3 regions of the Fictibacillus sp. 23RED33 genome follow, and region 3 is predicted to be linked to each of the others. Evidence: riboswitches for the same ligand, from Rfam matches in the RefSeq annotation. Region 3 holds a riboswitch; each other region holds the start of a gene.
What was found. Region 3 has a riboswitch for S-adenosylmethionine ahead of metK (methionine adenosyltransferase). Riboswitches for the same ligand answer to the same signal wherever they lie in the genome.

Region 1 (8,089 bases), on a different contig from region 3:
ATCGATTAGTGAACAAAGAATTGCTCTCTTATGCAAAACCTGAATGCGATTTAATTTATTGCGGTAAACTGCCAAACTACCATTTCATGAAGCAAGAGACGATCAACAGTTTCTTAGTTAAACACGCTCAGAAAGGAAAAGTAGTAACTCGCCTAAAAGGTGGCGACCCCTTCGTGTTTGGAAGAGGAGGAGAAGAAGCAGAAACACTTGCCAAAAGCCGCATACCGTTTGAGGTCATTCCAGGGATAACATCAGGGATTGCAGCACCCGCTTATGCGGGTATTCCTGTTACGCATCGAAACATGGCTTCAAGCTATGCGGTCGTCACAGGTCATCGTAAAAAAGGCGAAGAAGATGAACTGAAATGGGAAAGTCTAGCGAACGGTATTGATACATTAGCAATCTATATGGGAGTGGGCAACCTAGGTTATATTTGTGAACAGTTAACAAAAAACGGAAAAAGTAAAGAAACACCGGTTGCTCTCGTTCAATGGGGTTCCTTAGAAAGTCAACGAACCGTTACAGGTACACTCGATACGATTGAGGATATTGTGGTTAGAGAACATATTGAAAATCCTAGTATGATCATTGTTGGTGAGGTCGTTCGTCTTCGCAGTGAACTGAAATGGTTTGAACAGCTGAACGATGAACGGAATAAGCTTGCTGACGTAAGAGAGGCTTTATAAGTGAAGGCATTGCTCTTTATCTGTCACGGTACAAGACTGGAAAAAGGACGTATGGAAGCAGAAGAATTTGTGAGACTGTGTATGGCACAAATTGATGTGCCCATTAAGGAGATTTGTTTTCTAGAGCTTAGTGAACCCTCTATCACTCAAGGTTTTGAAACCTGTATAGAAAAAAGAGCTACAAGCATCTCTGTCATTCCTGTGTTCTTATTAAGTGCGAACCATATAAAAATAGACATACCGAATGAGCTTCAGCAACTGCAGACTACTTATCCAGAAGTTGAAGTGAATTACGGACGTCCTTTCGGTGTACATCAAGCCATTTCACATTTGTTATGGGAGAAGATCATTAAAAGCGCGGTTACGTTAAGAAAAAATTCACATATCCTTCTAGTGGGCAGAGGTAGCACCGATCTAGATGTAAAGCGGGACCTAGAAGCAATAGCATCTAACGTTCAAGATCATTATGGAATTCCTAGTATTCAAGTTTGTTTTTTAACTGGTTCAGAACCAAGTTTTGAAGAAGCACTTTGGAGTAGCAGTGAATTATATGAGCAAGTTATCGTGGTGCCTTACCTTCTATTTTCAGGACTATTAATAAATGGAATAAAACATACGATAATTCGCTATCAGCAGCAAACCACACAAAACGTAACTCTTTGTGAGACGCTTGGCTACCATCCTATCCTTAAAGACGTTTTACTCACACGAATACATGAAACACTTGAAACAAAGAAGTATGCATGTTCTTAAAAAGAGAGGAATGCTATGTATCCTATTCACATAAATTTGTCTGGTAGAACGGTTGTAGTAGCTGGCGGTGGTCTAGTAGCACATCGTAAAATTAATGATCTATTGAATGAAGAGGCAAAAATTACAGTAATCAGCCCAGCAGCTCTTAATGAAATTCAAGAATTGCATGCTGAACGAAAGCTGACTTGGATCGAAAGAGAAGTGGAACGTGCTGATTTGGAAGAAGCGTTTCTAATCATTGCTGCAACCAATAGTAAAGAGATTAATTCTTGGATTGCAGAACAAACAAGTTCGAAACAGCTTGTGAATGTTGTTGACCAACCAGACCTGGGCAACTTTATTGTTCCTAGTGTCGTAAAGAGAGGGAAACTCATTTTATCAGTTTCTACTTCTGGAGCTAGTCCAAGTTTATCTAAATCGATAAAAAAAGAGCTTCAACAAAAATACAGTGAAGACTATGAAACGTATTTAAATTTTTTATTTCAATGCAGATCGATCATTAAGAAGGAATATCCGGAAAAAAATCGAAAAGACTTATTAACAAAGCTAACAGATCGGTCCTTTTTATATAACGAAGAAAAGCAACGCGCGTATAAACAGGAATTATTAAAGAAAATAGATCGCAATTTAGTAAACGAACCAATAAATGAATAAATCCTTATCAAGAGAGGTAGAGGGAGCGGCCCTATGAAACCTCAGCAACCAGCAGCTACTAGCTGAAAAGGTGCTAATTCCTGCAAGTTCGGTTTGTTGAACTTGTAAAGATAAGAAGACCCCGACGCTCAAAAAGTCTTCTTTAATAGAAGGCTTTTTATTTTTTATATAGGAGGCAGTCATGAGTTTAATCACAGACTTAAAACAAAACAAGATATTAATCGGTGATGGGGCGATGGGAACCCTTCTGTATTCGTACGGATCCGACTTTTGTTACGAAGAGTTAAATCTTTCTCAAGAAGAGCAGATCTATAATATCCATCGTGCTTATTTAGATGCAGGTGCTGATATCATTCAAACCAATACGTATGCAGCGAACTATTCAAAGCTCGAACGCTATGGGCTTCAAGATCACGTAAAAGAGATTAATAAAGCGGCTGTTCAGATCGCCAGAAAAGCTGCTCATAAAGAATATGTTGTAGGTACGATCGGTGGCATACGCGGTATAAAACCAAATAGCATTTCTCTTGATGAGATCAAGCGCAGTTTTCGCGAGCAGCTGTATTGTTTGTTGATGGAGAATGTAGATGGCATCCAATTAGAAACCTATTATGACCTAGAAGAACTAGAAACGGTTTTAAAGATTGCTAGAAAAGAAACATCACTTCCGATTATTGCTCAAGTGTCATTACAGGAGGTCGGCTTTATGCAGGACCGCACTCCCATTTCAGAAGCTTTGACCTCTTTAGAGAACATTGGTGCTGATGTTGTGGGATTAAACTGTCGTCTAGGGCCGTATCACATGCTGATGACGCTTGAGGAAGTTGCATTACCGGATCAGGCAATTCTTTCAGCGTTTCCTAATGCATCGCTTCCTTCTTATACAGATGGCCGTTTTAATTATGAGGGGGATGCTGACTATTTTAAAGAATGTGCCCATTTGTTCAGGCAGCAAGGAGTTCGTCTATTAGGAGGATGCTGTGGTACGACACCTGCTCATATACATGCCTTCTCTAGTGAACTAAAAAACTTAGCACCTGTAACAGAAAAAGAAGTGAAACAAAGAAAACGAAAGATTGTGATTCAATCAGCATCAAAATCTAACTATGTACCTCTAAGTGAAGAAGTAAAGAAAAGGCAATCCATAATTGTTGAATTAGATCCACCACGTAAATTAGATACGTCACGTTTTATGGAAGGAGCAAAGGCGTTAAAAAAAGCGGGAATCGACGCACTTACCCTCGCTGATAATTCACTTGCATCACCACGTGTTTGTAACGCTGCATTAGGGTCGATTGTCCAATCCCAACTTAATCTTCGCCCGCTCGTTCATATTACGTGTCGCGATAGAAATTTAATCGGTCTTCAGTCTCATTTAATGGGGCTTCACACGCAGGGCATTCATGAAATACTCGCTGTAACGGGAGATCCTGCAAGCGTCGGAGATTTCCCAGGTGCGTCTTCTGTATATGATGTCACGTCATTTGAACTGATCAAGCTCATCAAACAGTTTAATGAAGGATTATCTCTATCAGGAAAAGAGCTTGGAGAAAAAACATCTTTCACTGTAGGAGCTGCTTTTAACCCTAACATCCGATCCATCGATAAAGCCGTTGAGCGGTTAGAGAAGAAAATTGCATACGGTGCAGACTACTTTATCAGCCAGCCTGTATTTTCAGAGCAAAGACTTATTGAAACGTATGAGGCAACAAAACATATTGATAAACCGATCTATATTGGAATCATGCCTTTAACCTCTTCCCGCAACGCAGAGTTTCTTCATCATGAAGTTCCCGGCATCAAACTATCGAACGCTGTGCGTGACCGCATGGGTAAGTATACAGATGATCCAAAACAAGCGTGCGAAGAAGGCTTATCAATTGCGAAGTCGTTATTAGACACAGCTATGGAACTCTTTAACGGCATCTACTTGATCACACCATTTATGCGTTACGAACTAACCGTTGAATTAGCACGATATACACGAGCGAACTCTCCATCACTTTTATCCAGGAGGTCACAGAATGCCTAAGTCATCAATAGAAAAACAGCTAAAATCAAAGATTTTAATCATGGATGGCGCGATGGGAACGATGCTTCAAGAAGCCAATCTCACTCCAGAAGATTTTGGCGGTGAAGCGTATGACGGTTGTAATGAGTATTTAAATGTAACGGCACCCCATGTTATCGAATCCATTCATTATAAATATCTTGAGGCGGGCGCTGATATCATTGAAACGAATACATTCGGCGGCACGAATCTTGTACTGGATGAATACGAACTAGGATATAGAGCATATGAGATCAATAAGCTTGGAGCAGAAATTGCAAGAAAAGCAGCTGATGCTGTTTCAACAGAACACTGGCCACGTTTTGTTGCGGGCTCACTCGGACCAACGACAAAAACGCTCAGTGTTACGGGCGGAACGACGTTTGATTCGTTAAGAAATGCTTATGCTGAACAAGCACGAGGATTGATTGACGGAGGTGCAGATTTTCTTATCTTAGAGACAAGCCAAGATATGCTAAATGTAAAAGCTGGCTTTCTAGGAATTGAGCAAGCTATTGAACAAACGGGAAAAAGAATCCCGCTCATGGTTTCTGGAACGATCGAGCCAATGGGAACCACACTTGCGGGTCAGTCAATTGAGGCTTTTTATATATCGTTAAAACACATGAATCCTCTTGCCGTTGGGTTGAACTGCGCAACAGGACCTGAATTCATGCAGGATCACATTCGCTCTCTATCAAGTCTGTCTACATCAGCAGTGAGCTGTTATCCGAATGCAGGACTACCAGATGAAGAAGGAAATTATCATGAAACACCAGACTCATTGGCTACTAAACTATCTGGGTTTGCAGAAAAAGGATGGCTGAATGTGGTGGGTGGTTGCTGCGGTACGACACCTGCTCATATTAAAGCATTATCAAAAGCTATGAAGAACTATCAACCACGTGACTTGCAAGTAAACGAAACTCATATGGTTTCAGGAATCGAACCATTCATTTACGATGACCCAACGTTAAGACCGATCATGGTAGGAGAAAGAACAAATGTTATCGGTTCACGAAAATTCAAACGGTTGATTGCTGAAGGGAAGTTTGAAGAAGCGGCTGAAATTGCAAGGGCTCAAGTAAAAGGCGGTGCTCATGTACTCGACGTTTGTTTAGCTGACCCTGATCGAGATGAATTAAGTGATATGGAAGCGTTTATGAAAGAAGCAGTTAAGAAGGTTAAAATTCCCTTTGTGATTGATTCTACTGATGAAGATGTTATCGAGCTCGCTTTAAAGTATTCACAGGGTAAAGCCATCATCAATTCTATTAATTTAGAAGACGGTGAAGAACGTTTTGAAAAAGTGATCCCGCTTCTTCATAAATATGGAGCGGCAGTAGTGGTTGGAACGATAGATGAAACAGGTATGGGTGTATCTGCAGAACGAAAACTGGAAATCGCTAAGAGATCGTATGACCTTTTAGTGAATAACTATAACGTTTCACCTTCAGACATCATATTCGATCCACTCGTTTTTCCCGTTGGAACGGGTGATGAACAATACATCGGCTCAGCGAACGCAACGGTTGAAGGGATTCGCCTGATCAAGGAACACTTTCCACAATCCTTAACCATTTTAGGAGTCAGTAACGTATCATTTGGATTGCCACCGGTAGGTCGTGAAGTATTAAATGCAGTGTATCTCTACAATTGCACAGGAGCGGGACTCGATTATGCCATCGTGAATACCGAAAAGCTTGAACGTTTTGCTTCCATTGCACCGGAAGAAATTGAGATGGCAGAAAATCTATTATTTCGAACAACAGAAAAAGCATTATCTGCTTTTACAGACTTTTATAGAGGAAAGAAGAAAGAAACAAAATCCCAGCTGCCTGATATGAGTTTAGAAGAGCGACTACACTATTATATTTTAGAGGGTACGAAGGAAGGATTAATTCCAGACTTAGAGATCGCATTACAAAAGTATGCTACTCCATTAAGCATCATCAATGGACCATTAATGGATGGCATGAAAGAAGTGGGAAGACTATTCAATGAGAACCAGTTAATCGTTGCAGAAGTCCTGCAAAGTGCAGAAGTCATGAAAGCATCCGTTGCTTATCTCGAACCTTACATGGAAAGAAATGATGAATCTGCTTCAAAAGGAAAAGTGTTACTTGCTACAGTTAAGGGTGATGTTCATGACATCGGTAAAAACCTTGTAGACATCATTCTAAGCAACAATGGATTTAAGGTGGTAGACCTAGGGATCAAAGTAACGTCACAAACGTTAATTGAAGCGATTAAAAAAGAAAAACCAAATATTATCGGACTTTCAGGATTGCTCGTGAAATCTGCTCAACAGATGGTGTTAACGGCAAACGATATGAGAGAAGCGAAAATCTCAACACCCATTTTAGTTGGCGGTGCTGCATTATCAAGAAAGTTCACAGACACGAAGATATCGAAGGAATACGAAGGAATGGTTCTTTATGCAAAAGATGCGATGGAAGGTCTCTCGTTTGCCAATCAGATTCAAACACCAAAAGAGTTCGATCGACTGGCTGTGGAGTTTGCGGAGAGAAAAAAAACAATAGCTCTAAACTCTGAAATCAATGAAAGCTCTGCAGGGGTTGCAACTGCTGTTAGAGTCCGATCAAAGGTTTCAAGAACTGCTCCCGTTTTTGTTCCGAACGATACGGAAAGACACATTTTAAAAAACTACTCACTCTCACATATTCAGCCTTATATCAATCTACAGATGCTGCTCGGACATCATCTTGGCATAAAAGGTAAAATAACTAGGTTGCTTCAAGAAAAGGACGAGCGGACCCTTGAAATGAAATCATTGATTGATCTTCTGTTAAAAGAAGCGAAAGAAAAGAATTTGATTCAACCTTCAGCTCTATATCAATTCTTTCCAGCACAAAGTGATGGAGAAAAGATTCTGATCTATGATCCAATTGATCAAAGAACAGTCATAGAAACTTTTGAATTCCCAAGACAAAACAAAGAGCCTTATCTTTGCATTGCAGATTATTTACGGTCAAAAGAAAGCGGGAAAATGGACTATGTTGGATTCTTTTCAGTTACAGCAGGTACAGGTATTCGTGAACTTGCTGCAGAATATAAGAAAGAAGGACGATTTCTTGAGAGCCATGCACTTCAAGCATTAGCTTTAGAAACGGCAGAAGGGTTCGCCGAACTTGTTCACCAACAGATGCGAGATCGCTGGGGCTTTCCTGACTCGGTAGATTTTACAATGAGAGAACGATTTTCCGCTCGTTATCAGGGACAAAGGTTTTCATTCGGTTATCCGGCTTGTCCAGAGTTAGAAGATCAGCAAAAGTTATTTAAACTGATACAGCCAGAAGATATTGGTATTCAACTGACCGATGGGTGCATGATGGAGCCAGAAGCATCTGTTTCTGCGATTGTTTTTGCTCATCCTGAAGCAAGGTATTTTAATGTTTTAAGTTAGAATAAAGCACCTGATTGAAGTTTCAGGTGCTTTACATCGTCATAACTCGTCCAGTACGTATCTTTTCTGGAGAATGAGAGTAAATAACCGTAACTTGAAAAGCATCTCTAAGAGCATAAGCAAGCTGTAAACCAGAGGTACCGCTTCCGACAATACAAATCTGTTCCTTCAAGATTATCGCTCCTTAAATGTATTTTTTATTAACAAAACATTGAACTCGTAACGTCTTCAGTCTATTTTTGATTCTGAATTTTGTAAATGAGACTTTTTTAAAAAATTCATACAGGTATAAATTAAAAGAACGCGTGTTGAAGAAAGCGGGGAAGCGGGTATGATAAATCAAATCGAACAGTCATTATCTGAATTATTATCTTCTGGCAAAGGGATGTATGGTTGTTCTTTGTATGATCTTAAAACAAAAGAGAGTTTTGCTTTTCAAGAAAATGAATCCTTCTATGCTGCTAGTATTATAAAGGTTCCTATCATGGCTGCTGTTTTTGCACACGCATATGAAGGAAA
Region 2 (8,089 bases), on a different contig from region 3:
CTGGTGCTACTAAGATGGAAGGTCCAGATGAAGCGCGTGCACGCAACCATCAAGATCAGTAATCAAAAATGGGAGCAGCTCATCAAAAAGTATGAGCTGCTTTATTATTGTTTCAGTGTCGGTATGAGTCGAAAATTCGATAAAAAAATTTATCCGTGAAATTAAAATGATTTACCGTGAAATTATGGAGCTTATCCATGAAATTAATTCACATTACCGAACTATGGTAAATAACTATCCTTATACGGCGCACACATAGCTATTATGTACTCTAGGAAAAGACACACTTCATAAAAAAGAGGACTCTACTTCTCCAAATGAAGTTCGTCCCCTTTTTTACTTCCATTTAATTGATCTTACGATGAAAAAAGCGATGGATCCTGTGATTCCTATGATAAAAATGGGGAGTACCCACACACTTAATCCTTCACTTGTTCCATTGGCGACTTCTGCACAGGCCCAAGTCATATAGACGAAAAAGATCAAGATTTCATTTTTCATTACATTGATCATCATGCGCGCATTTTTATACTGTCTTTCTACGTTTTCTTCCGTAAGATTAAAATAATTGTAGATGTGCGGAAATTTTTCTAACACGGTAAGCAGTAACCACGTCACCGCTCCCATCACGATTAAAATCCATAGGTTGTTCTTACTTCCCCAGCCATCTGGTTCTCCGGCTGCATTAAAGTGGGTTGGCACGGTGTTCGGAATAGCAGCCCACTGTGAGATCAAGCTCACTGTTCCTATTACCAATAAGGTGATTGATGCGATATCTAAAAAGTTTTCAAACCATGTTCTTTGTATGTTAAGTTTTGGTCGGCCTTCATACATATACTTTTCAACCTCCTCCCTCTATGCTATACGTTTTTTTTCGATGGAAAGTTTCGTCATGAATTGAATTGTAATCGGGGTAAAAGAAATCTATAGTTAAATTATCAGATATTTTAAGGAGGATCTTATGAAACTTGGTGCGTTTTCTGTAAGTTTAAGTGTAAAAGATATCCATCGTTCAAAAGCTTTTTATGAAAATTTAGGATTTGAATCGTTAGGTGGCAACATCGAGCATAACTGGTTGATCTTGAAGAATGAGGATACGGTTATCGGCTTGTTTCAAGGTATGTTTGAACAAAACATTTTGACTTTCAACCCTGGATGGAACCAAAATGCGGAAAATCTTGAAAATTTCACTGATATTCGAGAGCTTCAGAAACAGCTGAAAGAAAGAGGAATTTCGTTATCGACTGAAGCGGATGAAACGAGTGAGGGTCCTGCGAGTTTGACGATTGAAGATCCAGATGGAAACCTGATCCTGATCGACCAGCATAGATAATACATAAAACAACGTCCAGATCGCATGCGTGATCTGGACGTTTTATTTGTTAATCGTTTAGTATTCCCATCGCGATAATAAACCAGTTGGCTCCGTTTTTGCTTCCGATTTGGAAGAATAGCGCAATGATCTCTTCTTTTGAAAAATGTTTCGTGAGTCGGTTGTATAATTCATCTGGCAGTTGTCCGTGATAAGCCATGATGTGATCAGCGAGTTCGAGAGCTAGACTTTCACGTTCTGATAGTTCTGCGTTTCCTTGCTTCATCGCTGTTTTTCGTGAGGACTCATCCAGAGTCCCGTAGTCCATGCTTTGTCAGTAGTCGCACCCATTGTTTGAGGCCGCTCGTAAGCGGAGCATCTCCATAAGTTCAGGCTCTAGTATGTCGTTCAGCGCTTTTTCCATCTGCTGAAAAGCATCTAGAATATCTGGTGCGTTAGCAAGGGATTTCTTAAAGGGTGTTCCTTCCACATCTACTTCTGGTAAACGTGCCATTTGTATTCCTCCTCCTCAAATAAAAAATTTCTTTTTTCTTTCCCTCTTACCTTACACCATTCTTCAAAGTAGTCCTATGTTTCTGTTTAAGGGGTTGAGACTGAATGCGCTTTCTGTCGAATTTGAGTCTTATCACCTACCCACTTTATATTTTAAGATAATGAATAGGTCATGCGAACCTAAACGCTCTTGTAGTAATATCTTCTCTGTGATTGTAGTCTTTTGGTAAATAATCATTATTTTCGAATAGTATTAAAGGGTTTTGTTGAAAATTGTTGAATTCCTTACCATCGGAGCCAAGCTTGCTTGGTAAATACAACAGAGGAGTGATTTTTATGTTAAAGCGTTTCGTGGCGACTGCCGCAACATTACCACTACTTGTTTCATTAGCATTGCCAGCATCTGCTGCAAATTCGGAGGTGTCGAAAGCTTCGTTTACACCTGCTGCAACGAAAGCTGCTTCACAAGAAATTATTGTTCATTTTAAAGATTCTGTTTCAGCAGCAGCTAATACTAAAAACAAAGTTTCACAACTTGGCGGTAAAGTAGTTGAGGTTACAAAAGACTTTACAGTCGTGAAAGTAGACGGCAGTGTGGCAGATGCGATCAAGAACTATGAAAATCTTGACTCTGTTGAGTATGCGGAACCTAACTTAACGTTCCATGCAAGCTATGTACCAAACGATCCTGCTTATCAAAGTCAGCAATATGCGCCACAAAAAGTAGGAGCTGAGCAAGCTTGGGATACTACGCAGAGCTCTTCCTCTGTAAAAATTGCAGTAATTGACACAGGCGTTGACTATAACCACCCAGACCTTGCTGGAAAAGTCATTAAAGGTGCCGACTATGTAGATGACGATAACGATCCATTGGATGAAAACGAGCACGGTACACACGTTGCGGGTATCGCGGCTGCGAACACAAATAACGGTGTGGGAATCGCGGGTCTTGCTCCAAAAGCTTCTATTCTAGCAGTTCGTGTTCTTGATGCGAACGGCAGTGGATCACTCGATGACGTCGCTCAAGGCATTCGTTACGCAGCTGATCAAGGTGCGCAAGTTATCAATTTAAGTCTTGGTGGAGCAGGCGGCACACAGACTCTTCAATCCGCAGTTGATTATGCATGGGGCAAAGGTTCTGTAGTCATTGCTGCTGCAGGAAATGAGGGTGTATCTTCTCCTAGCTACCCTGCTTATTATACGAACGCGATTGCAGTTGCGGCTACCGATCAAAACGACCGTAAAGCTTCATTCTCAAACTTCGGTACGTGGGTTGATATCGCAGCGCCAGGTGTTAACATCTATTCAACAACACCAAATAACCAGTATGCGAGTTTCTCAGGAACGTCTATGGCATCACCAGTTGTTGCGGGTGTAGCAGGACTTCTTGCGGCTCAAGGTAAGAGTGCTTCTCAAATCCGTGCAGCGCTTGAAAACACAGCTGATCCTGTATCCGGAACAGGCAGCCAGTTCCAAAACGGACGCGTAAATGCAGCGGCGGCTGTTCAGCAGTAATTGATATAAATAAAAATGTTCCCAAACCTCTGGAAGTTAGTGTTTATAACTTCTGGAGGTTTTTTATTTTCCTTTTTTCATAGATGCTGTTAACGACTGTTATCCACACTTAACAACTAAATTGCATTTGTTAAAACTCCCTTCTTCATGAAGACAATTTCTGTAGAGTTAATGCATTTTTGTTCATTTGCTTCTTCGAGAAGTTGATTGGAGTGTAAGGTGCGAGACTCCTGCGGGACAGGTGGGCAGGTGAGACACTTAAGAGTGAAACGAACAAATGTGGCTCACCGCCTGCCCCGCGGAAAGCGAGCAACCTGGAGCGGAAATCAACCTCTATCTTAAACATCGATGAATACGAAAACAGCTTTCATGAAAAACTGTTAACAGAAACATCTGTAAGATGCGGAGGATTTCAGCTATGTTTGGTCTTGGTAAAGGTAAGCAAAAGAAAAAAACGTCTCAAGGTTCTGGCAAGAGTGAGTCGACTGAATCAGAAAAAAGGCAGAGTGAAAAGGAAGCCGAAGAAAAAATCGTCTACTTTTTCTTGATCAGTACAGCGGTTTTTGGCGTTGTCGTTCTGTATCTAGGCATTTCTCGCGAGATGTCTTTTGTGGCTGATCTCATTTCAAGTTGATTTTTCATGTCCTGAATGTATAATAGTTGTAACTTACATATCGTTTTTAAGCCGATTAATCGGTCTCTTATTTCGAGCAGGCGGAGGGAATTAGCCCTATGAAGCCCGGCAACCACCTATTTTGTTAGGCACGGTGCTACATCTAACAGTTTTACAGACTGAAAGATAAGAGGATGTGAACACAACCACTCGTCCTCTTTTTTTATAAAAGATGGCGTTTTTTGTTTTTGCTACCTCAAATGGAATCAATCGTATTAAAGAAAGGGTGTTCATTTATGGACCTTAACAAAGCGGATCGCATTAAAAAGATGCGTGTCCCACAAGTCGATGAAAAACTAGGAAACCGCTTGCCTCCTGGGCAGGTTGAAACAAAAAAGTTCCCTATTCTTCATGAGGGGGAGGTTCCTGTTTACGATATGAAAAAATGGTCGTTATCTGTAGAAGGACTCGTAGGAAAACGTGTCGAATTTAGTTTTGAAGACATCATGAAGATGCCTCAAACGACAGTAGTACGAGATATTCACTGTGTGACGAGATGGTCACGGTTCGACAATGCGTTTGAAGGTGTTAAATTTACGGACTTTTTAAAGCACTTTGATGTGGATCCAAAAGCAAAGTATGTGATGGTCCACGCTGATTACGATTATACGACGAATGTTCCTCTCCAAGATTTGTTGCGAGACGATGTCATTCTTGCGCACTCTTTTGACGGCAAGCCGTTAACGGAAAAGCATGGATTTCCGCTGCGTCTCATCGTTCCGCATCTTTATTTTTGGAAAAGTGCAAAGTGGATTCGTAAGTTCGAGTTCTTAGAAGAGGATCAGCCAGGCTTTTGGGAGCAAAACGGCTTTCATATGTATGGCGATCCGTTTAAAGAAGAACGATTTTCGAGCGATGAATTTGAGATGCCTGAAGATGAGTGGAAAAAGAAAGAGTATGATTGATCCCAAATGAAAAATTAGGGGGAAGTCCGTTTATTTTCTTCCCCTCAGCATTTTAATCTCATTTTTTAACGCTGTAATCTGATCTTGGATGTCTTTCATCTGAGCTTCTTGTTCTTGCTGGTCTTTTAGATCCTGCGCTTGATCGAGGTACACTTGTCTGAGAGCGATCGCTGCACTGAACGTAGCTAGAAAATCCCCCGCGGTCACAAGCGTTGAAGCGAGTAAGGCGAGTTCTGCAGCAAACGTGGTACCATCTTTATTATTTGCTAAATATTCTTCTTCTGCTTCTGCTAAAATGACGTCTACTACACGTTGATTCACATCATTCACTCCTAACACCTGAATTAGTAATACTATATGCGTTTGCCCTATTTGCGGTGCCCGATGTTATCCTTCATATCCCGATTTTCGAACACATAAAAATTCGGCTTTTTTCGTGAATTGTTCTTAATGTATAGGCATTTTGTCCGATATTATCCTTACTAGGGAGGTTTGGCGATGGAACAATGGCTGTCTTTTCGTATTCCGTTCGATATCATTTCCATTTACATCTTACTTGCCGCGATTATTGTGGTCGGCATATTTTCAAGCGTACTTCGAACAGCCTTACCAGAATGGTCTGTCAGGATCTTTAGCTACACGGGGTTTGTTGGAGTAATCTTTGCTTGGCTGAAGCTATTGGAGTATTGATACATACATAAAAAACGCCTTGGGGTGAGCTGACCCAGGCGTTTTGGCGTTTTATAAAGATTTGAAAAGTAGCTTACGAAGTACGGGCATCAGATAGTCGACAAGCTCTGAAGCACTTGGCACAACTACATTTTGCGGACCATAGATATTCTGCATCAACTTCTCTTCTTCCTCTGTGATCTCTCCGTTTGCGATGAACATACCAATCGTTTCGATCCCAAGCTTTCTTGTACGAGTAACCGCTTCGTGTGTATCGAGTACGCCATGCGATTCATAATCGAAAGCCGCTGGTTCACCGTCTGAGAAAACGAGCAGAATCTTTTGCTGCTCTGGTCGTTTTGCCAGCTCTTCTCCCATACGTCGGATGGAATATCCGTCACGGTTATCTTCTTGTGGTTCGAGCTGTATGATCGGCGCTCCCGATTGATGCAGAGAGTTACGATAGGAGATCACTTCATGAAAATAATTCGGTTGATCGTTATTTGAAGCATCTGCTGCATCTTCCCAAAAGCCAACTACAGAATGTGGAATCCGAAGAGCTTTTAACGTTTCATGAAAAAGCACGATCCCCTTTTGCGTTTCTTCCATCTTGTTGAACATAGACGCTGAACAGTCGACGAGGAGCGTGAATGTCGTATCGAGTTCTTGTGGAGATTCCTGCTTTTTCCGGAAAAGCCTTGGATTCTTATCGGTTACGAGTCTCGTAAGCTTCTTTCCAAGTCTTCCAAAGTGCAGATCTTCTCTTGGTGCTGTTCGTTTGTGCTCCATCGTTTTTAAAAAGTTTTGTTTCAGCTGCGAAACGAACGGCGCGATCTCTTGGTTATATTCGTCGTATTGAGCAATCTCGTCGAGGGTTGCCGGTTTTGCTGGCACAAAATGCTCGGTGACATTTTTGTTCACTTCTCCGTACGGGAAGTGGTTTGCAGAGTCAGAACCATTTTGGTTGTTGTCGGTTTCGGCTTCATGCTCGTTTTGAGTGTCGAAGTCGTTGTTGTCTGTACTTTTAGCGCTCGTTTGAACCGATCCGAACACCGCGTCACCACTTTCTGCTTCCCTCGCACCTTCTCCTAACAAATCTGTGTTTGTTCCCTGATCAAGGTCCATTTGTAAAAACGAATCCTGCGGGTCAGATGTTTCATCATGCCAAGAGGAATGAGACTCTTTTTCTTTGTCGTCTTTATCCTTGTCTGAATCTTCATCCTTAGTGATCGTTTTCTTCGTTTTCGTTTCGTTGTTTCGTGTAAGGTCGTCAAAGTTTTGATCGGTCTCACTATTTGTTTGGCTTTTTTGCGACGGGTCACTGAAACTACGGTATGCAGTTTTCATATCGTTTAAGTTTGTGTGTTTTTGTATGATTGCTGCCATCTCTGTGATGATCGCAGCGATATCTTCAGTCGATTTAGCCGTTGTAAGTTTGGTTAAATGAGAGCGCAGTTCTTGATAGAGTTTCTGCGTCTCTTCTGGTACGGCCACAAACCGTTTGTTCGCCAAAAGGATAATATGGCAAAAAAGCGCATCAAGCGTACGCTTTTGCTGAATATGCTTTCGGTACTCACGGTTGTAATGAACCTGGAACGTTTCTTTTCGGAGCTTGAATGCATGCGTCATCCCCGGTCGGTTCTTCACGCAGATCTGTTCTAATCGATAATCTTCTGCAAAAAGAAGGACTTGCTTGAGAAATTCACGGTGCGGATGAGATTTCAATTGCTTCAAGGTATCCCAGATCACATGGTCGTCCGTGTGAAACTGAGTACCATAGCTGCGCAAATAAACATCCGATTTCCAGCCTTCAAGCTGAATTTCGCGCGGGTACGGGTTCCAGAACTGGCTGACGTGTGTGACGCCGCTGTTTCGTTCTAGGTACGAGTGATACGAGAACGAAACGTCCATTTTATCCACTTTTGAGAGTGAGCGGGAAAGATCGATCAGTTGCATGTGAACAAAAGAATCGATCTTCGTATCCGCAAATACTAGGAATTTCATCTAGGGAAAACCTCCAAAATCGTCGTGGGAAATAAATTGTATGGGGTCTGACCCCATTTCCCAGCTTACGCGAACAGGGTTGCGGCTACGTTTGCAACGAGGGCGCGTTCGCGCGCGTCTTCGAGCTTGTCTGCGATCGCTCGTTGAATGGCACGCTTCGCCGGCAAATAAACAGAGAGATCGGCTGCATCTAGCAACGCACGGATAGATGCTGCATCTTCAGACAGATGACCTGCTTTTGCTTGCCCGATCAAATCAGACGACAACTGAACAAACTTGGATAGTACCTCTTCGTCTTTTTGCTGAGATTGGTTCTTAAGCATTTCTTTTAACGTATCACCTTGAATGTAAGGCACTTCGATCACGACAAAACGGTTTTTCAACGCTTCGTTCAACGGTACTGTTCCGATGTACCCTTCGTTGATCGCGGCAATGACATTGAAACCAGATTGCGCTTTTACCACTTCACCTGTGAAAGGATTGGCAATCGTACGGCGA
Region 3 (8,089 bases):
CTCGTTGTCGTACCTTGACCAGGAAGATCGCCTGAAACACAATGCAAGCCCGCTTCGTTCAGTTGCTTGATGACCCAATCATACCTGCCATGATGTTCATTTGCACCATGTACGACAACGATTGTTCCGATCGCATCCTTTTTTGTTTTCCACGTCCACATTTCTCCACCTTCTTCTCTATTCATAAGACTTGATGATTTGCTAAACTGTAGATAGATAAATATTGATAATAGGAGTGTATAATGATGATCTATCCATTTGGAGATAAACAACCTAAGATTTCAGAAACTGCCTTTATTGCAGACTATGTCACCATAACGGGTGATGTTCAGATTGGCGAATATTCTTCTGTATGGTTTAACACATCCATACGAGGAGATGTTTCCCCGACTATCATTGGAAACTATGTAAATGTTCAAGATAATTCCGTTCTTCATCAAAGCCCGAACCGCCCTCTTCATTTAAAAGATGGCGTTACAGTTGGACATAGCGTGATTTTACATAGTTGTGTCGTTGAAGAGAACGCATTGATCGGAATGGGTTCACTCGTGCTCGATGGAGCTCACATTGGACAAGGAGCTTTTATAGGCGCAGGAAGTCTTGTTCCTCCTGGAAAAAAGATACCACCTAATACGTTAGCTTTCGGTCGGCCTGCTAAGGTGATCAGAGAATTAACAGAAGAAGATATCACGGACATGAACCGCATTCGCCGTGAATATTACGAGAAAGGTCAGTATTATAAGTCCTTGCAGCCTAAACGTTAAACTCGATTAGGTTACCATCTGGATCACTCACAAAAACTTGATGCCACTCTGTTTTGTTTGTTGGTTTGTTAACATAAGGAACGTTATGAACATCTAATGTTTTTATTAGCTTGTCCATGTCGGTAACTCTTATCGCAAAATGACCGTCTCTGCTATCAATCTCAGTCGTATTTCTTCTAGCCTTACCTTTAGGATGAACGATCAAATGAAGCTGTGTGTCACCGATATCATACCAAACGCCTGGAAAATCAAACTGCGGGCGTTTTTTATTTTGCTTGAAACCGAGAATTCCCTCATAAAAATAAAGGGATTCTTTTAGATTTGTTACAAGTAAGGATACATGATGTATTCCTGCATACATGTACTTCCACCTCACCTCTCTGTATGTTTTGCCCATAATTTTAACATAGAAACAAACAATTTGAGATGAATTCGTACTGAAACTGCCTTCCTTTTGAATACTTATAATAAAAGTTAACAATATGAAAGGAAGTTGTCTGATGCGTCCATCTAACCAAAAGTCTTATGTTCCTTATCATAGCCCTTACGATCCGTGCCCTCCGATCGGAAAAAAATATTACTCTACTCCTCCTAATCTATATATGGGATTCCAACCATATAACCTGCCACAATACTCACCAAAAGAAGCACTCCAAAAAGGCACATTATGGCCAGCATTTTATGATTATTATGAAAATCCCTATGAAAGAAGGAGGTAATCTTCGTGCCATCAACCTTACCTGAAGAGTTCTATCAGTGGATGGAAGAACTGCAAGCAGTTGATTTTGTTCTTGTGGAACTTACTTTATATCTTGATACACACCCACAAGATGAATCTGCAGTCCAACAGTTTAATCAGTTCGCAAAACAAAGAAAACAGATCAAAAGAGCCATTGAATCAAAATATGGTCCTCTCCAGCAATACGGAAACAGTTATTCAGGTATGCCATGGAATTGGAGTGACGGACCATGGCCGTGGCAGTTATAAAGCGAAAGGAGGTTCATTTAAATGTGGGTGTATGAAAAAAAACTGCAATATCCCGTTAAAGTCACTTCATGTAATCCGACACTTGCCAAATACTTGATCGAACAATATGGAGGTGCAGATGGAGAACTCGCAGCGGCTCTTCGGTATTTAAATCAGCGTTATACAATTCCAGACAAAGTGATAGGACTTCTTACAGATATAGGTACAGAGGAGTTCGCGCATCTCGAGATGATCGCAACCATGATCTACAAGCTGACAAAGGACGCCACACCAGAGCAACTAAAAGCCGCTGGCATCGCAGACCACTATGTAAATCACGACAGCGCATTATTTTACCATAATGCAGCGGGTGTACCGTTTACTGCAAGCTACATAGCTGCAAAAGGCGATCCGATAGCTGATTTATATGAAGATATTGCAGCGGAAGAAAAAGCACGAGCTACCTATCAATGGATCATTAATATGTCAGATGACCCTGACCTTAATGACTCTCTTCGGTTCCTAAGAGAAAGAGAGATTATCCACTCTCAACGATTCCGTGAGGCAGTTGAAATCTTAAAAGAAGAACGTGACAGGAAAATATATTTCTAACCATTCTGCACATGCAGGATGGTTTTTTTATAATAATTTCATACTGTCTTCATGTTCCCCTTACAATTGTATTTTATTATTATAGTATCAAACAAAATATGAATGGTAAGGGGGATATTCATGACAAAAGTAATCGACTGGCTTTATGAAAAAGAGTGTACATTTTTCCGGCTGATTAATGGAAGATTACACAGAAATTCAATGGATCATTTTTTTCACTTGTGGACACATCTTGGTGGTGCAACAGCTACTATCTCAACAAGTATTCTGCTTCTGTTATTTCTCCCTATGCATTTAAAGTCTTGGGGAATTGTTTGTATGCTGTCATTATTGATCAGCCACATTCCTGTTGCGATTTCTAAGAAAATGTACCCGAGAAAGAGACCGTATTTAAGCCTTCCAGATACAAACATCGGCGATAACCCATTAAAAGATCATTCTTTTCCATCCGGTCATACAACAGCCGTATTTTCAATCGTAACGCCTTTAATACTATTGAATCCGTTTATCGGTATATTTTTATTAGTTGCTGCTCTTTTAGTGGCCATCTCCCGTATGTATCTAGGTCTTCACTATCCATCTGATGTACTTGCAGGAATGATTCTAGGCATCAGCTCCAGCTTCTTTTCTTTGTTCTTAGTTAATAGCTTTGTCTTGCCTTATTTCTTATAAAAAGGAGATGAAGAAATGAAGCTTGCTCTTTTTTCTGATACGTTCCACCCACAAATTAACGGAGTTGCTCGTACGTTAAAAAGATTTACGAGTTACCTAGAAACCAATGGAGTTGACTATAAAGTTATCATGCCTTCATTTGAAGAGGTTCAAGAAACAGAGGGCAAACAATATTATGCAATGAAAAGCCTGCCACTCTTTCTATATCCGGAGTGCAGGCTTGCCATACCTCAGTTTAAAGCCTTGAACGATGAACTGAATACATTTAAACCTGATCTCCTCCATATTGCGACTCCTTTTAATATTGGCCTGTTCGGAATGAGATACGGTAAAAAAGAAAGCATTCCCATGGTTGCCTCCTATCATACTCATTTTGACCGCTACCTTGCTTACTACCATCTAGATTTCTTATCCCCCTTGCTCTGGCGTTATCTGCAATGGTTTCATAAACCTTTTGAAAAGATCTTTGTTCCAAGTGAAGAAACACGGAAGATTTTATACACAAAAAGCTTTACTTCTATTGAAATATGGTCCAGAGGAGTTGACTGTATGATGTTCACACCTCAAAATCGAGATTTCCATGTTCGTGAAGAATATAAGATTACACAGAAGTATATCTTCTTGTTCGTGGGAAGACTAGCACCTGAAAAGGATCTAAACATCCTCAAAGAAATGATAGATAAGCTGCCATCCCCTTTGAGCGAGAATGTTCATTGGCTGATTGTGGGTGACGGACCAAGTCGCCGTGATGTCGAACAGTGGGAAACTGAATATGGCAATGTAACATGTGCAGGCTATCTATCTGGAGAAGATCTTGCGCGGGTTTATGCTTCAGCCGACCTTTTCGTCTTCCCTTCTTCTACAGAGACGTTCGGCAATGTTGTTTTAGAAGCAGCTGCCTCTGGGTTACCTGCTATCGTGTCTGATTCTGGCGGAGTAGCTGAAATTGTTCAAGACGGTGTAACGGGTAGAATCTGCAAAGCTAGAGAAGCGGACTCATTCATACAAAATATCGTTTCTATTATGGAAGATCCTATGCTCTTAGGCTCTATGAAACGAAAAGCAAGAAATTATGCGATGACTCAATCTTGGTCAGCTATTTTCGGGAACCTTTTAATGCAGTATGAAGAAGTTATTTATACGAAGAATAAAAATAAAACGATCATTGCGTAGCAGGTGAATAGGGTAATAGGATTTGAAAATATGAGGATAAAATAAACGTATCTTCCAAATGAACATTAGCGATTAAGATGTTCGTTTGGAAGATACACAAATTTTTTTTACGAGGTAATTACAATTATATCCACAGATAAAGAACATTTATCCGTAAAACTAGCGAATAATTCCGTACATAAAATTTTTTATCCGATTTTCGACATAGCCTTCTAAAATAACTAAAAAAACCAGACTCCCAAAAGGAAGTCTGGTTTAACATGTTATTAAATATTTGCTTGTTTCTTAAGCTCTGCAGCCTTATCTGTGTTCTCCCAAGGAAGGTTGATGTCAGTACGTCCAAAGTGGCCGTATGCAGCAGTTTGCTTGTAGATCGGACGGCGAAGATCAAGCATCTTAATGATTCCAGCCGGACGAAGGTCGAAGTTGTTGCGAACTAGTTCTACAAGAACTTCTTCAGAAACTTTACCTGTTTCAAACGTGTTTACAGCGATTGATACTGGTTGAGCAACACCAATTGCATAAGCAAGCTGAACTTCAACTTTGTCAGCAAGACCTGATGCTACGATGTTTTTAGCAACATAACGAGCAGCATAAGCAGCAGAACGGTCAACTTTAGTTGCGTCCTTACCAGAGAATGCACCACCACCGTGACGAGCATATCCACCGTATGTATCTACGATGATTTTACGGCCAGTAAGTCCAGCATCACCTTGTGGTCCGCCGATTACGAAACGGCCCGTTGGGTTGATGAAGTATTTTGTGTTCTCGTCGATCAGTTCAGCAGGAACAACCGGCGTGATTACTTTTTCTTTGATGTCTCTTTGAATTTCTTCAAGTGTGTTCTCAGGGTGATGCTGAGTAGAAATTACGATTGTGTCAATACGAACAGGTTTGTCGTTCTCATCATATTCAACAGTTACTTGAGTTTTTCCATCTGGACGCAAGTAAGGAATCTCTTCAGACTTACGAACCTCTGTAAGACGACGAGATAATTTATGAGCTAGTGAGATTGGTAGAGGCATAAGCTCTTCTGTCTCGTTACAAGCATATCCGAACATTAGACCTTGGTCACCTGCACCGATCGCTTCGATCTCAGCATCTGTCATAGAACCTTCTCTTGCTTCAAGAGCTTGGTCAACACCCATCGCGATATCAGCAGATTGCTCATCGATAGAAGTTAGTACTGCACATGTTTCAGAATCGAAACCATATTTGGCACGGTCATAACCGATTTCTTTAATTGTCTCACGTACAACTTTTGGGATATCTACATAAGTAGAAGTTGTGATCTCACCTGCAACAAGTACAAGACCTGTAGTTACAGATGTTTCACATGCTACACGAGCATTTGCATCATTAGCTAAAATTTCATCTAGAATCGCATCTGAGATTTGGTCACAGATTTTATCTGGATGGCCTTCTGTAACGGATTCTGATGTAAATAAACGACGACTAACTTTTTTGGACAAGTTAATATCCTCCCTTTAACTGCTTTTGAGTATGATACGGTACTTTATTCTTATCTATTTTACACAGTTTATGTTCTTAACCTGAAAAAGGCATAAAAAAAGCCCTTCCCTGTCTCACATACATTCACGAGGGAAAAGGTTTATAAAACCAAAATGCCTTCAACCTCTTATTGTCCAAGGTTATTTTCACCTTGCAGGTTAGCACCTTTTCATTTCCAGTAGCGTTATTATTGCCACTTTCATGTCGGTTGCTGGGTTTCATAGGGCCTGTCCCTCCACCTACTCAGAATAAGAGTAGCCGTTCTCGAAATATGATAGCGTAATGCTTCACCTCTGTCAATAGAAAACCCTATGAATAGCAATAAGTTTGGAGTATTATATTCTATAGAATGAAAGCGTTTTAAATAAGATGGATAATTCACAACTTTTTGTTCTTTTTTTCAGAAGTAAGAACTTTTTTGATGCACTTTCATAAAATAGTATACATTATTTAAATCAATGTGTTATACTAATTTTCGAATATATCACTCTAGGATAAAGGATGGTACTGTCTCATATGAATACATTGGAATTTACGACAACCTTAAACGATCTTGTGACCCGTGAAACAACTCACCAGAACTTACCTGTTCCGGTTTTAGTAGAAAAATCTCTTCAGCGCAACGAGGGCATCCTTACATCCACAGGAGCACTTCAAGCTACAACGGGGAAATACACAGGCCGTTCCCCTGAGGATAAATTTATCGTTGAAGATGCTTCCATTAAAGATTCAATCGATTGGGGAAAGGTAAATAAACCATTTTCACCAGAAAACTTTGATAAATTATACAAAAAAGTACTCCAATACTTAAGCAATAAAGAAGAACTATTCGTATTTAAAGGGTTTGCTGGTGCGGACCGCGAGTATCGCCTTCCTATCCAAGTAATTAACGAGTATGCATGGCATAACCTTTTTGCTCACCAAATGTTTGTGCGCCCGAACCACGATGAGCTAGGTTCTCATGAATCTCAATTCACAGTGATTTCAGCACCAGGATTTCAAGCTAATCCGGCTGAAGATGGAACTAACTCAGAAACATTTATTATCGTCTCTTTTGAAAAGAAAATTGTCCTTATCGGTGGTACTGAGTACGCAGGTGAAATCAAAAAATCTGTATTCTCTGTCATGAACTACATTCTTCCTGAAAAAGGCATCCTATCTATGCACTGCTCTGCCAACGTTGGGAATGAAGGAGATGTAGCTTTATTCTTCGGACTTTCTGGAACTGGTAAAACTACATTATCAGCTGATCCGAACCGTCGCTTAATCGGAGATGATGAGCATGGTTGGGCTAACACCGGTGTCTTCAATATCGAAGGTGGATGCTATGCTAAAACAATCGATCTTTCTAAAGAAAAAGAACCACAGATCTGGAATGCGATTCGTTTTGGAAGCGTTTTAGAGAATGTTATGATCGATCCCGTTACAAGAGAAGCGGATTATAAAGATTCTTCACTAACAGAAAACACACGTGCTGCTTATCCTGTTGATGCTATTCCTAATATTATTCAACCAAGTGTCGCAGGTCACCCGAATACAATCATCTTCTTAACTGCTGATGCATTCGGTGTACTGCCTCCGATCAGCAAACTTACTAAAGAACAAGCGATGTATCATTTCCTATCAGGATACACGAGCAAACTTGCAGGAACAGAAAGAGGCGTAACATCACCACAAGCTACTTTCTCAACTTGCTTTGGCGCTCCATTCCTGCCACTTCCTGCTACCGTTTATGCTGAGATGCTTGGCAAGAAAATTGATCAGCACAATGTTCAAGTTTACCTTGTTAACACAGGCTGGTCTGGTGGAGAGTACGGTATTGGAAGTCGTATGAACCTAGGTCATACACGTGCAATGGTGCAGGCTGCTCTAGAAGGCGAGCTTGCCTCAGTTGAAACAGTAGTAGATCCTATTTTTGGGCTTCATATCCCAACACATTGCCCTGGGGTACCGGACCAAGTTCTTCAACCGAAGAAAACATGGAGTGATCAAGACGCTTATGATGTGAAAGCGAAAGAACTTGCTGGTCAATTTAATGCGAACTTTGAAAAATTCAAGTCTGTTTCAGCTGAGATTTCTCAAGCTGGACCGCTCGTTTAATACACGGAATAATGACCTTCCATTCTAGCGATGGAAGGTTTTTTCATTTATGAAAAGGAGCTAAAATCTCATTCAGCTCCTTTTCCATGTCCTTTCATCCATGCGCATAAAGCATATGTAATCTTCCGGTTCTCTTTTGGAGGAAAATAATGGGTGTACTCCGGATAGATCCATGTTTCACATGGCTTTTTGAGTTCTTTTAATCTTTTTTCTATCTTAAGTGTGTGTTCGACCGTTACATTCTCATCCTTCATACCGTGAATGCAAAGTAAGGGTGTATCTAATTCTT

Region 1: another riboswitch for S-adenosylmethionine. It lies ahead of IHV09_RS07280 (bifunctional homocysteine S-methyltransferase/methylenetetrahydrofolate reductase); the one in region 3 lies ahead of metK (methionine adenosyltransferase).
Region 2: another riboswitch for S-adenosylmethionine. It lies ahead of IHV09_RS08455 (sulfite oxidase-like oxidoreductase); the one in region 3 lies ahead of metK (methionine adenosyltransferase).

The regions. Positions count from the first base shown of each region.
Region 1 is NZ_JACZDX010000001.1:1,405,054-1,413,142, reverse strand. It holds gene cobA (uroporphyrinogen-III C-methyltransferase) at 1-686, shown strand, start outside; gene IHV09_RS07290 (sirohydrochlorin chelatase) at 687-1,439, shown strand; gene IHV09_RS07285 (NAD(P)-binding protein) at 1,455-2,093, shown strand; SAM riboswitch class I at 2,095-2,210, shown strand; gene IHV09_RS07280 (bifunctional homocysteine S-methyltransferase/methylenetetrahydrofolate reductase) at 2,275-4,125, shown strand; gene metH (methionine synthase) at 4,118-7,570, shown strand; gene IHV09_RS07270 (hypothetical protein) at 7,602-7,742, opposite strand; gene IHV09_RS07265 (serine hydrolase) at 7,902-8,089, shown strand, end outside.
Region 2 is NZ_JACZDX010000002.1:632-8,720, reverse strand. It holds gene IHV09_RS08490 (YpzI family protein) at 1-62, shown strand, start outside; gene IHV09_RS08485 (DUF1648 domain-containing protein) at 337-834, opposite strand; gene IHV09_RS08480 (VOC family protein) at 962-1,333, shown strand; gene IHV09_RS08475 (carboxymuconolactone decarboxylase family protein) at 1,383-1,598, opposite strand; gene IHV09_RS08470 (hypothetical protein) at 1,647-1,826, opposite strand; gene IHV09_RS08465 (S8 family peptidase) at 2,162-3,340, shown strand; gene IHV09_RS08460 (hypothetical protein) at 3,759-3,974, shown strand; SAM riboswitch class I at 4,039-4,146, shown strand; gene IHV09_RS08455 (sulfite oxidase-like oxidoreductase) at 4,250-4,918, shown strand; gene IHV09_RS08450 (hypothetical protein) at 4,949-5,239, opposite strand; gene IHV09_RS08445 (hypothetical protein) at 5,417-5,608, shown strand; gene IHV09_RS08440 (vWA domain-containing protein) at 5,660-7,591, opposite strand; gene IHV09_RS08435 (ATP-binding protein) at 7,657-8,089, opposite strand, start outside.
Region 3 is NZ_JACZDX010000010.1:21,583-29,671, forward strand. It holds gene IHV09_RS20165 (alpha/beta hydrolase) at 1-161, opposite strand, end outside; gene IHV09_RS20170 (gamma carbonic anhydrase family protein) at 246-764, shown strand; gene IHV09_RS20175 (VOC family protein) at 754-1,125, opposite strand; gene IHV09_RS20180 (spore coat associated protein CotJA) at 1,265-1,483, shown strand; gene IHV09_RS20185 (spore coat protein CotJB) at 1,525-1,752, shown strand; gene cotJC (spore coat protein CotJC) at 1,774-2,343, shown strand; gene IHV09_RS20195 (phosphatase PAP2 family protein) at 2,464-3,015, shown strand; gene IHV09_RS20200 (glycosyltransferase family 4 protein) at 3,031-4,188, shown strand; gene metK (methionine adenosyltransferase) at 4,455-5,660, opposite strand; SAM riboswitch class I at 5,825-5,955, opposite strand; gene pckA (phosphoenolpyruvate carboxykinase (ATP)) at 6,217-7,800, shown strand; gene IHV09_RS20215 (alpha/beta hydrolase family protein) at 7,869-8,089, opposite strand, start outside.